One region of the Rhodococcoides fascians A25f genome, then DNA from elsewhere that is predicted to be linked to it. Evidence: riboswitches for the same ligand, from Rfam matches in the RefSeq annotation. Region 1 holds a riboswitch; each other region holds the start of a gene.
The links. Region 1 has a riboswitch for S-adenosylmethionine ahead of BH93_RS17405 (bifunctional o-acetylhomoserine/o-acetylserine sulfhydrylase). Riboswitches for the same ligand answer to the same signal wherever they lie in the genome.
Positions count from the first base shown of each region.

Region 2: another riboswitch for S-adenosylmethionine. It lies ahead of BH93_RS05430 (ABC transporter substrate-binding protein); the one in region 1 lies ahead of BH93_RS17405 (bifunctional o-acetylhomoserine/o-acetylserine sulfhydrylase).
Region 3: another riboswitch for S-adenosylmethionine. It lies ahead of BH93_RS04750 (aminotransferase class V-fold PLP-dependent enzyme); the one in region 1 lies ahead of BH93_RS17405 (bifunctional o-acetylhomoserine/o-acetylserine sulfhydrylase).

Region 1 covers NZ_CP049744.1:3,693,237-3,697,338, forward strand. Annotated here, with positions in the region: gene BH93_RS17395 (ABC transporter substrate-binding protein) at 1-379, shown strand, start outside; gene BH93_RS17400 (MFS transporter) at 394-1,536, opposite strand; SAM riboswitch class IV at 1,888-2,011, shown strand; gene BH93_RS17405 (bifunctional o-acetylhomoserine/o-acetylserine sulfhydrylase) at 2,183-3,532, shown strand; gene metX (homoserine O-acetyltransferase MetX) at 3,529-4,102, shown strand, end outside.
Region 2 covers NZ_CP049744.1:1,140,373-1,144,474, reverse strand. Annotated here, with positions in the region: gene BH93_RS05440 (ABC transporter permease) at 1-131, opposite strand, end outside; gene BH93_RS05435 (ABC transporter permease) at 124-1,104, opposite strand; gene BH93_RS05430 (ABC transporter substrate-binding protein) at 1,109-2,725, opposite strand; SAM riboswitch class I at 2,946-3,039, opposite strand; gene BH93_RS05425 (phosphotransferase) at 3,143-3,943, shown strand; gene BH93_RS05420 (hypothetical protein) at 4,033-4,102, opposite strand, start outside.
Region 3 covers NZ_CP049744.1:1,008,647-1,012,748, forward strand. Annotated here, with positions in the region: gene BH93_RS04745 (Pls/PosA family non-ribosomal peptide synthetase) at 1-1,976, opposite strand, end outside; SAM riboswitch class IV at 2,173-2,288, shown strand; gene BH93_RS04750 (aminotransferase class V-fold PLP-dependent enzyme) at 2,342-3,673, shown strand; gene BH93_RS28110 (hypothetical protein) at 3,683-3,811, shown strand; gene BH93_RS04755 (hypothetical protein) at 3,829-4,102, shown strand, end outside.

The DNA.
Region 1 (4,102 bases):
GGCGATTGCGTACCAGGACGGACTGAGCACAGACTTTCTCACCAAGCTCGGATTCGCGATCCCCGACGACATCGACGCGTACGTTCCGGCCGACGGTAGCGCTCAGGCCAGTATTCCGCTGGAGAACCTGTCTGTACTGAACGTCGCCGACGTGTTGATCTGGGGAACCGAAGGGCCCGGCGACCGCGCCCAGTTGGAGAAAGAAGCGGTGTACAACGCACTGAAGCCGGTGCAGGACGGCAACCTGGTCTTCACCGACGGGGTGACGGCCGGTGCGATCTACTTCACCAGCGTGCTGAGCCTGCCGTACGTCATCGACAAGCTGACCCCAGCGCTGACCGAAGCACTCGGCGGAACGGCAGCGACGATCACCAGCTGACAGGACCGGGCGGCCTACTGTGCGGCCGCGCGCTTGTCCATCCACTTGGCGGTGGCCAGCACACCGAGACCGGCCACCGCCAGGCCGGAGCCGACAGCGGCGGGTGCCGTGTAGCCGAAGCCGGCGGCGATCACGGCGCCACCGACTGCCGCACCGATGGCATTGGCCAGGTTGAATGCGGCGTGGTTCAGCGATGCGGCCAGCGTCTGGGCGTCCTCGGCCACGTCCATCAACCTCGTCTGCAGACCGGGAACCACCGAGGAGCCGGATGCGCCGATCAGAAACACCAGAAGCAGAGCAGTGATCGGATTGTGTGCCGCTGCCACGAACAGCGCCAGGAACACTGCAGTTGCGGCCAGCCCGACGAAGGTGCCCTTGAGCTGGTACCGGTCTGCCAGCCAGCCACCGGCGTAGTTGCCGGCGACCATTCCGAGTCCATAGATCATCAGGGCGACCGGAACGAGCGCGCGAGCGAGACCGGCGACATCGGTCAACGTCGACGCGATGTAGGTGTACACCGCGAACATGCCACCGAATCCGACGATGCCCACGAACAGGGTCATCCACACCTGGCTGCGACGCAGTGCACCGAGCTCGGTGATGGGGCTGGTGGTCGGCATGGCGTCGAGTCGCGGCATCCACACAGCGAGCGCGGCGACGGTGAGGGCACCGATGACCGCCACGAGAGCGAACGCGCTGCGCCAACCCAGCGCCTGCCCGATCCAGGTTGCCACCGGTACGCCGACGACGTTGGCGACCGAGAGACCCATCATCACCATCGCGACGGCTTTGGCTCGTTTACCTGGTTCGGCGAGGTGGGCAGCCACCAGCGCGGCCACTCCGAAGTACGCACCGTGCGGCAGGCCCGCGACGAATCGCGAGGCGACGAGCTCGTTGAAACTGGGTGCGAATACCGTTCCGAGGTTGCCCAGAGTGAAGGCGACCATCAACACCAGCAGCAACATCCGCCGGGGAACGCGCGCAGCCAGGGCAGCGATGGTGGGCGCACCGACCACGACGCCGAGCGCGTAGGCAGAGATCATGTGGCCCGCGGAGGGCTCGGAGATCCCCATCGTGGTGGCGATGTCCGGCAGCAAGCCCATCGACGCGAATTCCGTGGTGCCGATGCCGAAGCCGCCGATGGACAGGGCCAACATGGCGAGCCTGCGACGGGTCGAGTGCGGTCGATGACTGACGCTCAGACCACTCGAGACCTTGCCGCGCACAGCGCTGACTCGGGAAAGAGCGGAATCGGTGACAGTCACAGCGGTACTACCTTCGTTTCGATCGTGGAATGGAGCAACAAGAACGGTGGCCGGCCGAATCGATTCAGCAGAGCGCAACCGAGTAAGAGAACAGCCAACCCGACCATTGTCTTCCCTCGGGCAACCTGTTTTCGAGTCGCAGCGCGGTGATTGTCCTCACCCGAGCATCTGCTCGAGTTCCACCGGCCGCCGCACCGAGCCCTTGTTCCTGTGACACGTCCGCACCCGCTAAGATCTTCGCCAGGTCATGAGTGCCAGCATCGAGCCCCGGCTTGCTGGCCGGCAACCCTCCAACCGCGGTGGGGTGCCCCGGGTGAACGACCGGGCCGATCCGGCACGCCGAGTGCCGAATCGACAAGCGCGGGTCCGCAGGCAGCGGACCCACTGAATCTTCGGCCTCCTGGGGCCGAGGCCTGTCAGGAGGTTCTCGCATGTGTTGCTGTACCGATACGCCCCGTAACGCTCGACTTCTCGAGCATCATTCGACATTCGATTCGTCTTAGACAGACTCGTTTCAGAAAACGGAGTATCACCAGCCATGACCGATTCGACCCCCGACATCGTCGACGCCACCGGAGCACCCACCGAGGATCCGTTCACCGACCCGGCGGCCAACTGGAGTTTCGAGACCAAGCAGATCCACTCGGGTCAGACCCCGGACGGCGCTACCAACGCCCGTGCATTGCCGATCTACCAGACCACCTCGTACACGTTCGACAACACCGATCACGCGGCCGCATTGTTCGGACTCGCAGAGCCGGGCAACATCTACACCCGCATCATCAACCCCACCCAGGACGTCGTGGAGCAGCGCATCGCCGCTCTCGAGGGTGGCGTCGCGGCGCTGTTGCTCGCGTCGGGTCAGGCGGCCGAGACGTTCGCGATTCTCAATCTCGCGGAGGCAGGCGACCACATCGTCTCGAGCCCGCGGCTGTACGGCGGCACGTACAACCTCTTCCACTACACGCTCCCCAAGCTGGGCATCACCGTCTCGTTCGTCGACGATCCCGATGATCTCGAGCAGTGGCGAGCCGCGATCACGCCGTCGACCAAGGCCTTCTACGGCGAGTCGATCTCCAACCCGAAGAACGACATTCTCGATATCCCCGGCATCTCGGCGGTGGCCCACGAGAACGGCATCCCGTTGATCGTGGACAACACGGTGGCGACGCCGTACCTGCTACAGCCGTTGAAGCACGGTGCCGACATCGTCGTGCATTCGGCGACCAAGTACCTGGGCGGGCACGGCACGGCGATCGCGGGCGTCATCGTCGACGGTGGCACCTTCGATTGGACGCAGGGCCGTCACCCCAACTTCACCACCGCGGACCCGAGCTACCACGGTGTGGTCTTCGCAGATCTCGGCGCGCCTGCATTCGCATTGAAGGCACGCGTGCAGTTGCTGCGTGACATCGGTGCGGCGGTCTCCCCGTTCAACGCCTTCCTCATCAGCCAAGGTATCGAGACGTTGAGCCTCCGAATCGAGCGGCACGTGGCGAACGCACAGAAGGTGGCCGAGTTCCTCGCCGGCCGCGACGACGTCGTCTCGATCAACTACGCCGGACTCGAATCGTCGCCGTGGTACCGACGCGGCCAGGAGTTGTTGCCCAAGGGGCAGGGTGCGATCGTCGCATTCGAGTTGAAGGGCGGAGTGGACGCGGGCAAGAAGTTCGTCAACGCGCTCACACTGCACAGTCACGTCGCTAACATCGGAGACGTGCGCTCACTCGTCATCCATCCCGCGTCCACCACCCATTCCCAACTGACTCCCGAAGAGCAGTTGGCATCGGGAGTGACGCCGGGTCTGGTTCGTCTCGCCGTGGGAATCGAAGGAATCGACGACATCATCGCCGATCTCGAGGTCGGCTTCAGCGCGGCGGCATCTTGAGTCACAGCTGCGACACAGGCGTTCGTCCGGAGGCGGTTCTTCCGTCTCCGGACGGGCGGCTGGGCACCATCGACATCGGCGGTCTCGATCTCGAGAACGGCGCTCGCATCCCCCAGGTCACTGTGGCAGTGCAACGGTGGGGCGAACTCGCCACCGACCGCAGCAATGTCGTGCTCGTCGAACATGCCCTGACGGGCGATTCGCATGTGTCCGGCCCGCCGGATGCAGATCATGCACTGCCCGGTTGGTGGAACGGAATGGTCGGACCCGGGCGCCCTATCGACACAGACGAGTGGTGCGTAGTGGCGACCAACGTGCTCGGCGGGTGCGGCGGCACCACCGGACCGAGCAGCATCTCGCCCGACGGCACACCGTACGGTTCGACGTTCCCCGAGATCTCCATCCGCGACCAGGTCGCCGCCGAGGCAGCCGTCGCCGACGCCCTGGGCATCGACCGCTTCGCCGCTGTCGTCGGCGGTTCGATGGGCGGCATGCGCACCCTGGAATGGATCGTCAGTCGCCCCGATCGAGTGGCAGCGGCACTGGTTCTGGCAGTCGGAGCCCGGGCAA
Region 2 (4,102 bases), 2.6 Mb from region 1:
ACGGAGGCACCGAGCCAGATGTGCTTCAGCACGTCTCGGGGACCCCGGCGCCGCGCGGGTGCCGGTGCTTCTTCGACTACCGGGGGAACTGCCGAATGGACGGCGGCCTCGCGAATCAGGATGTCAGACATGAGCTTTCTCCGGTTCTGCACTGGCCTGCACGGGCCGGTATTCGCGCACGATGCGCGGATCGATCAGCGGATAGAGCAGGTCGACTGCGAGATTGACCAGGACGAAGACAAGCGAGGTCAGAACGACAATGCCTTGCACCACTGGAATATCCTGGGCCAGCACCGATGTCTGGGTCAGCCGTCCGACTCCGGCGCGCGAGAACACCGTCTCGACCACCACCGATCCGGCCAGCAGGGTGCCCACCAAGACTCCGGCAATCGTGAAGGCCGGGATCGAGGACAGTCTCAGAACGTGTCGCGTCTGCACCCGAATGCGTGAGACCCCCTTGGCCCGAGCCACATCCACGAACGGCTGCTTCCACGTGGTCGCCATGCTGGTAGCCAGGACCTGCGCGATGACAGCACCGGTCGGCAATGCCAGTGTCACCGCAGGCAACACCAACGACGCCGCGCCTGCGTCACCGAACGCCGGAAACCAGCGCAGTCGGAACGAGAACAGTTGCAGCAGCAGTAGTCCTACCCAGAACGTCGGCACCGCCACCCCGAGCGGTGGGAGCGCTAGCAGCAGGTTCTTCAGCCAGACGATCTGGGTGTACGTGGCGGCGTAGGCCACCGCGGATCCGAACACGACCGCCAGCACCAGGGCCGTCCCCGCCAAGCCGAGTGTGCTGGGCACCGCGTCGAGAATGGCCGTCGTCACCGGCTGGCCGGTGGCGATGGACAGTCCGAAGTCGCCCTGCACGGCCCCGACCAGCGAGTGCCAGTACTGCACCAGCACCGGCTGATCGAGACCGTAGCGGGCCTGCAGTTCGGCGATGGCCGCAGCGTCGGCCGGGGTGCCCGAGCCGGCCGAGTCCACGGCAAGACTGACCGGATCCGAGGGAAGGAGGAAGAGCACGATGAACGAGATCGTGAACGCAGCCCACAGCACTGCCAGTGCCTGCAGTACTCGCTGTCCGATGTAGCGGGTCATAGCTCTACTGCCCGCTCAGCCAAGTGTCGAAGAACTGCAGGCGAGCGGAGGCCTCGAATTTGAGATCCTGCACTTTCGACGCCGCGCCGACTGCCTGCGACAGCTCGATCGTGGGAATCCACAATCCGTTGTCGAGCACCTGCTGCTGCGCGGTTGCGAGGATCTCGTTGCGGGCCCCCACGTCGGTGGTCGAGAGCTGCTCCGTCAACAATGCATCCAAATCCGGAATCGGGCCGCGCGCGTTCAAGTTCCGACCGTCCACGGCAAACGAGGTGCGCAGAATGTCACCGTCGGCGCGGGTGCTGTTGTAGTACGTCGCGTCGTAGTCCTTTGTGCCTTGCCGTGCCGTCGCCTCCGAAGTGGAGACCAGCTCGAGCTGTAGGTCGACACCCACCGCGCGCAATTGCTGCTGGGTCAGCTCCAGAATCGCCTGGTTGCCGGCAAACACCGCTGAATACATGACCTTGAAACTCAGCCTCTGCCCGTCCTTTTCACGGATGCCGTCCCCACCGGGAACCCATCCAGCCGCGTCGAGCAGCGACTTCGCCTTCTCGGGATCGTAGGTGACATCGGCGAGTTCGACGTACCCCGGCGTGGCGCTGGCCAACGTGCTTGTCGCCGTTCGGAAGTCCGGTCCCAAGACCGTATCGACGAGTTCCTGACGGTTGATCGCCGGCACCAAGGCCGTCCGGACGGCGGGGTCCTGTAGCGCACCGCGAGTGACGTTGGGCTGAATGCCGAACGGAACGCCCGGATTGGATGCCGTCAGGATCCGGCCACCGGTCGCCTCGATCTGTGGAGCGTCCTGCGGTAGTGCATCGCTGACGGCGTCGAGCTGGTCGGAGGACAGGCTTCCGGTACGGACACCCGATTCGGGCACGATGGTGAACTCGATGCGGTCCAGGTAGGCCTCGCCCTCGTGACCGAATACCGCAGAGCCCCAGTTGTATCCGCTTCGCTTGGCCAGAGTGACGGAACGGTCCTGTTGATAGTCCGCGTAGGTGAACGGTCCCGATCCGACGTTGGTACCCAAGCACCGCGACTCAGCCGACTGCGCCGAGGTCGCGATGGATTGAATTCCGAGTTGAGGCGTCGAACTCGCCTGCAGGAACTGCGCATTGGGTGCCGAGAAGTCGATGCGAATGGTGAGGGGGTCAACGACAGTGGCACCTTGATATCCGGTCAGGTAACTGGCAGCAAGCGGAGCCTTGGCAGCACCGAGGGTGCCGGTGATGGCGTCGAAATTGTCCTTCACGGCGGTGGCGTCGAGCGGGGTGCCGTCACTGAACGTCACACCGTCCTTCAGCTGGAAGGTGAAGGACTTCGCGTCGGCACCGACCTCCCAACTCTCGGCCAACCATGGCTCGACTTCTCCGGTTTCAGGGTTCTGGTCGGTAAGCGAATCGACCACCTGCCGGGTGACGTAGATGGTTTGATTCGTACCCGCCTGAGCCGGGTCGGAGCAGGTAGGAGCCCCGGACAGTCCGTAACGCAGCGTCCCTCCGGACTGCGGTGGGCCCGCGTCGGCGGCCGAGGTGTTGGCGCTACCTGCGCACCCGGCGAGCAGTGTGGCGGTGGCGGCGATTACTCCGGCCACCAGAAGAACAGGGCGAGTGGACACGTGGGTGTCTCCGGTATCTGGTCGATCGCACGAGAACTCCGGCGTCCGAGCCACGTGTGCCCAGGAAGGAGTACGTGCAGATGATGAGGTGTGGTGTCGAAAAGTACGGTGCCGAAATGTCAGCTAAGACAGGTCGAACCGTTCAGACGGCACAAATCGAGATGGAGCCGGCGACAACCGGTGACGAAGCCTGCAGCTACTCGGGTATTCACGTGCGTTTCCTCCATCGGTCCCGGCGGTAGCACCCTCACCCGACAAGCGGGGGGTTGCTGCGACGTCATAGAGCCAGGTCTCTCGGTCGCTCTGGATGGTCCTACGTGTTCGATACTACGAGAGGGTCCGCGCAGTTGCCAACTTGGGTGAAGATCGGGGCGGTTTCCCGCCTGCACTCCTACATCGACATGAGAACGTAGAAGCATGAAGTACGAGACGGAAATGCCGTTGTCGGGAGGCAACAGCACCGTCGTTCATCGGGTCGCCGAGACGGTGCGTCGAGTAACGGGAGACCACTCGTCTGCCGTACACAGTCTCCTAAAGGAGTTGGAGCGCAAGGGCTATCCCTACGCTCCGCGATTTCTGGGGGTGGATGGCCAGGGTCGAGAAATACTCACGTATCGACATGGGACTGCCGGGAACTACCCGATGCCGGCCGCCATTCGCAGCGTCGAAGCTCTGGAGAGCGCTGTCCGGATCTTACGTCGATTACACGACCTCACCATCGGTGTGCAGTTGCCCGACGGCCATGCGCGACACCTACCCGACGGCGTCGACCCCGAGGTGATCTGCCACTGGGATGCAGCTCCGTACAACTTCGTCTTCGAGGGATCCACAGCCGTCGCGTTGATCGATTTCGACGAAGCTGGACCGGGCCGTCGCATCGACGACCTGGCCTACTTCGCCTATCGATTCGCGCCACTCTGCAGTGCCGACAACTTCTCCGACGGAGGATGGTCCCCGGACACCGATCGATGGGACAGGCTGCGCCGAATCTTCACGATCTATCCCGACCCTCGGACTGCCGAACTCCCAGACATCGTCATCGCCAGACTCGCGGCAATGAAGAACGCAACCAGCGGAGGGCTCGCGCACGCGCATGGTGCCCTCTATACGCGAGATCAACTGTTCATCGATCAGAACCGAAACAACATTGCCGAAGCCGTCTGCTCCGCGAAGAAAGCTGTCGCAGGTTACGACGGCACAGCATCACTCTCGGACTGAGCGATCGATCTCCTGCGGAGGGCATTTCGTCCCTATCGCAGTCGACATTCACTCGAGAAATCAAGCAACCATGGGACTATCCCCACTAGTCAGACGGCCACTGTCAGCTCAGAGTTCTCGTCGGCAATTGAGACCGAATCAGGCTGCTGCTCAGCAATA
Region 3 (4,102 bases), 2.7 Mb from region 1:
AGGACGAATGCGAGCAGAATCCACCACCACGACAGCGTCGGAGCCCACGACACGTCGCCGAACCACGACATGACGTTGAACAGCAACCCCAGCCAGGTGACCCACTGCAACCCGGTCAAGGTGGTCAACGGAACCGTCGCCAGAATCTGCGCCCATTGGGCGGTGCGCGAAGTGGGGGCGACCTCACGTGGAACGGCCTCGACGACCGGCTTCAGGTCGTCGAGATACTGTGCGAGCGAACCCAATCGGGGGTGGTCGTACAACTGCGCGACGGTGACCTCGGGGAACCGCTCACGCAATGCCGTCACCAGTTGCGCGGCCGAGAGCGATCCGCCGCCGTTGGCGAAGAAATCGGCGTTCTCGTCCGATACCTGAGCACCGAGGATGTTGGTCCACAGCTGCGCCACCCACCCTGCCGTGCCGCCGAGCGCCGACGCACCAGCCGAGCCGGGCAGTGGCCAAGGCAGAGCGTTGCGGTCGACTTTGCCCGAGGTGCGCGTGGGCATCTCGTCGACCAATGCGAGGCGCGGTACGAGCGCCGACGGAAGCTGCTCGGCCAACAGTGTTCGGGCGGCCTCGAGATCGAAATCGGGGTCGGTGCTGGCGAGGTAGCCGACCAGAACCGAGTTTCCCGCACCGGTCTTGCGCACGGCCGCAGCAGCACCGCTGACACCCGGAAGTGCTTGCAGCGCATTGTCTATCTCGCCGAGTTCGATGCGTCGACCACCGAGCTTGATCTGATCGTCGGCGCGGCCCTGAAAGAGCAGGCCTTCGAGCTCGAGCTTGACCAGATCGCCGCTCCGATACGCCCGCTCCCATCCGAGTGAGGGCATGGGCGCATACTTTTCGGCGTCCTTGGCCGGATCGAGATACCGCGCCAGTCCGACGCCGCCGATGACGAGTTCTCCGATGTCACCGACCTGTACCGGAGCGCCCGACGCGTCGACCACAGCCAGGTCCCACCCGTCCAACGGCAATCCGATGCGGACGGGACCCTTCCCGTCCATGATGGCCGCGCACGCGACGACCGTTGCTTCGGTGGGGCCGTAGGTGTTCCAGACCTCGCGGCCCTCGACGGCGAGTCGCTCGGCCAGCTCCGGGGGGCATGCTTCACCGCCGAAGATGAGCAGCCGCACCGCCTCCAGTGCGACCGCGGGCCACAGCGACGCGAGGGTCGGCACCGTCGAGACGACACTGATGTCGCGGGAGACGAGCCACGGACCGAGATCGAAGCCGGACCGCACCAGCGAACGCGGCGCGGGCACAAGGCACGCACCGTGTCGCCACGCCAACCACATCTCCTCGCACGACGCGTCGAACGCCACCGACAGGCCGGCGAGCACGCGGTCGCCGGGGCCCAGTGGATCCTTCTGCAGGAACATGCGCGCTTCGGCGTCGACGAACGCCGCCGCGTTGCGATGACTGACCGCAACGCCCTTGGGTGTGCCGGTGGAACCCGAGGTGAAGATGACCCACGCATCGTCCTCGGGAGTGGGTGGCACAGCGCTGTGTTCGGGTTCGTCCTGGGGGATGTCCTGCTTGGGGGCAGTACCGGCCGCGATACCGCCTGCGGTGACGATGGCCGTCACCTTGGCCTCCCCGAAGACCAGCTCGGCGCGCTCTTCGGGGTCGTCCGCGTCGACCGGAACGTAGGCAGCACCGGCCGCGAGGATGGACAGAATGGCCACGTAGAGCGAAAAGGAACCCGACGGCATGCGGATGCCGACGCGATCGCCGCGCCGGACGCCGGCATCGGCGAGCCACTTGGCACCCTCGGCGATGTCGTCCAACAATTCGGAGTAGCTGACCGACACGGCACCGTCGTCGATGGCGGGGGCGTCGGGAAAACGATGGGCGGTGTCGCGGAGAACGTCGATGAGCGTCCGGGCGGGAGGAGCGAGAGACGAGCGAAGAAACGCCGCCGGTGCAGGCGCGATGTCCGCGCTCGAACCCGGCAGATCGTTCTCTTGATGCACAGACAACCGGGCGTCCTTATCGATTCGTTGGCAAGTGACTCTGTGGTGCTGGTGAGCAGCAGCGCCGTTGGTTATCTCACGTTCTGTTTGCCAGCAGGTGAACGAGCGCGCGTTCCCACCGCGGAAATCCTACTGCTGCACACGTGTGAGTCCCGGGTTGACAAAACCGCAGCGGGTTTGCAAAGGTTCTGTCCACGGTCACGAGTACCAGCATCAAGCCCCGGCTAGCTGGTCGGCAACCCTCCTCCGCGGTGGGGTGCTCCGGGTGACGACCAGGCTGTTGCCGGAAAACCGGCGCGGCAAGCGCGGACTCGTTCACGAACTCTTCGGTTGCGGGTCCCTCGAACGTGAGGGCTTGATCTGTCATGACATCTGTACTTTCCCGCCCCTGTGCTCCTTTTGCCCCTGTTTCGGGCACGGATCTGCAGGTACCCCTGGTGCAGGGTGGCACGTGCACCTACGCCAACTTCGACTACGCGGCCAGCGCGCCGGCCCTGGCGGCAGTGACCGATCGGATCGCCGAACTGCTGCCGTTCTACTCGAGCGTGCATCGAGGTGCCGGCTACGCCTCGCGCGTCTCGACGGCTGCCTACGAGAAGGCTCGGGTGACCGTCGCCGATTTTGTTGGTGCGCAGAAGGATTCGGTGGTGGTTTTCACGCGGAACACCACCGACTCGCTCAATCTGCTGGCCGCGTGTGTGCCGGGCGACACCGTGGTGCTCGATATCGAGCACCACGCGAACCTGCTTCCGTGGCGTGATCGCCGCGTCGTGGTGGCCGCGTCGACACTTGCCGAGACCATCGACCGTCTCGACGCCGAGCTGGCCGTGAAACCTGCTGCACTGCTGGCGATCACGGGTGCATCGAACGTCACCGGCGAGGTTCTTCCCATTGCGGAACTCGCAGCTCTGGCACATCGGCACGGCGCGCGGATCGCGGTGGACGGAGCTCAGCTGGTTCCGCATCGCCGCATCGACATCGCTGCCCTCGGCGTGGACTACCTCGCCTTCTCCGGGCACAAGCTGTACGCACCGTTCGGTGCGGGAGTGCTTGTGGGCGCGCGTGATTGGCTCGACGCCGGTGAGCCTCACCTGGCCGGTGGCGGCGCGGTACGCAGCGTGAGCATCGACCACACGGAGTGGGCCCCAGCACCTCAGCGGCACGAGGCAGGCACTCCCAACGTGCTCGGAGTTGCCGCACTGGCTGCAGCCTGTGAGGCCATCGCGGGATTCGACGACGCCGAGCTGCAGGCACACGAGCACGAATTGTCGTCCCGACTGCGGGCCGGCCTGGCGGATCTGGAGGGCGTCGAACTACTGCAGGTGTGGGCCGACGCGCCCGACACCGTCGGCATCGTCACCTTCACGGTGGCCGGACGCGACCCGGGTGAGGTGGCTGCGTATCTCTCGGCCGAGCACGGCATCGGCGTGCGGGACGGAAAGTTCTGCGCGCATCCACTGCTCCGCCGGCTGGGCCATGCAGACGGCGCGGTTCGAGCCAGCATCGGCCTCGGCAGTTCCTCGGCCGATGTCGACCGGCTCGTCGACGCACTCGCCGCCCTGGTGGAGTCCGGGCCGGACTGGCACTACGAAGAGGACGGCGGCTGGTGGAACCCCGTGCCGGACCCTCGACCCTTTCCGGGCCTGGTCGACGGGGCCGCCGGGGTTGGATCCCCGTGCACCCCCTCGGACGGTTAGCATGGCGTCATGACCGTGAGTGTCGCGTGGCTGGGCAACCGCCACTGGTGCAACAGATACGTGGATCTGTGCCGCACTGCGTCCGGCTCGTGTTCGATTTCGGCTCCGCTCCGACCGAATGCGTTCTCCGACTTCTAGAATCAGGACCACCACTCATGTCGCACAACCACACTCGCGTCGCTGTCGAATTCGATGCGATCTGGTCCGAACTGACCGTGGCTCCGGACGCGGACATCGTCCGAATCCAGGCCTCCGACCTGCGGGAAGCGCAGCAGCAACGCGCGCGGCTACGCGCCGAAACCGTCGAGCGCGGCGAGTCGGCCGACGGTACAGCTGTGTTCCTCGACCTCGAGATCCACATCGCGGCCGATGCTCGGACGGCTCGTCGCGAGTTCGCCGGACTGGACGCGCCGATCAGCCCGTCGTCCG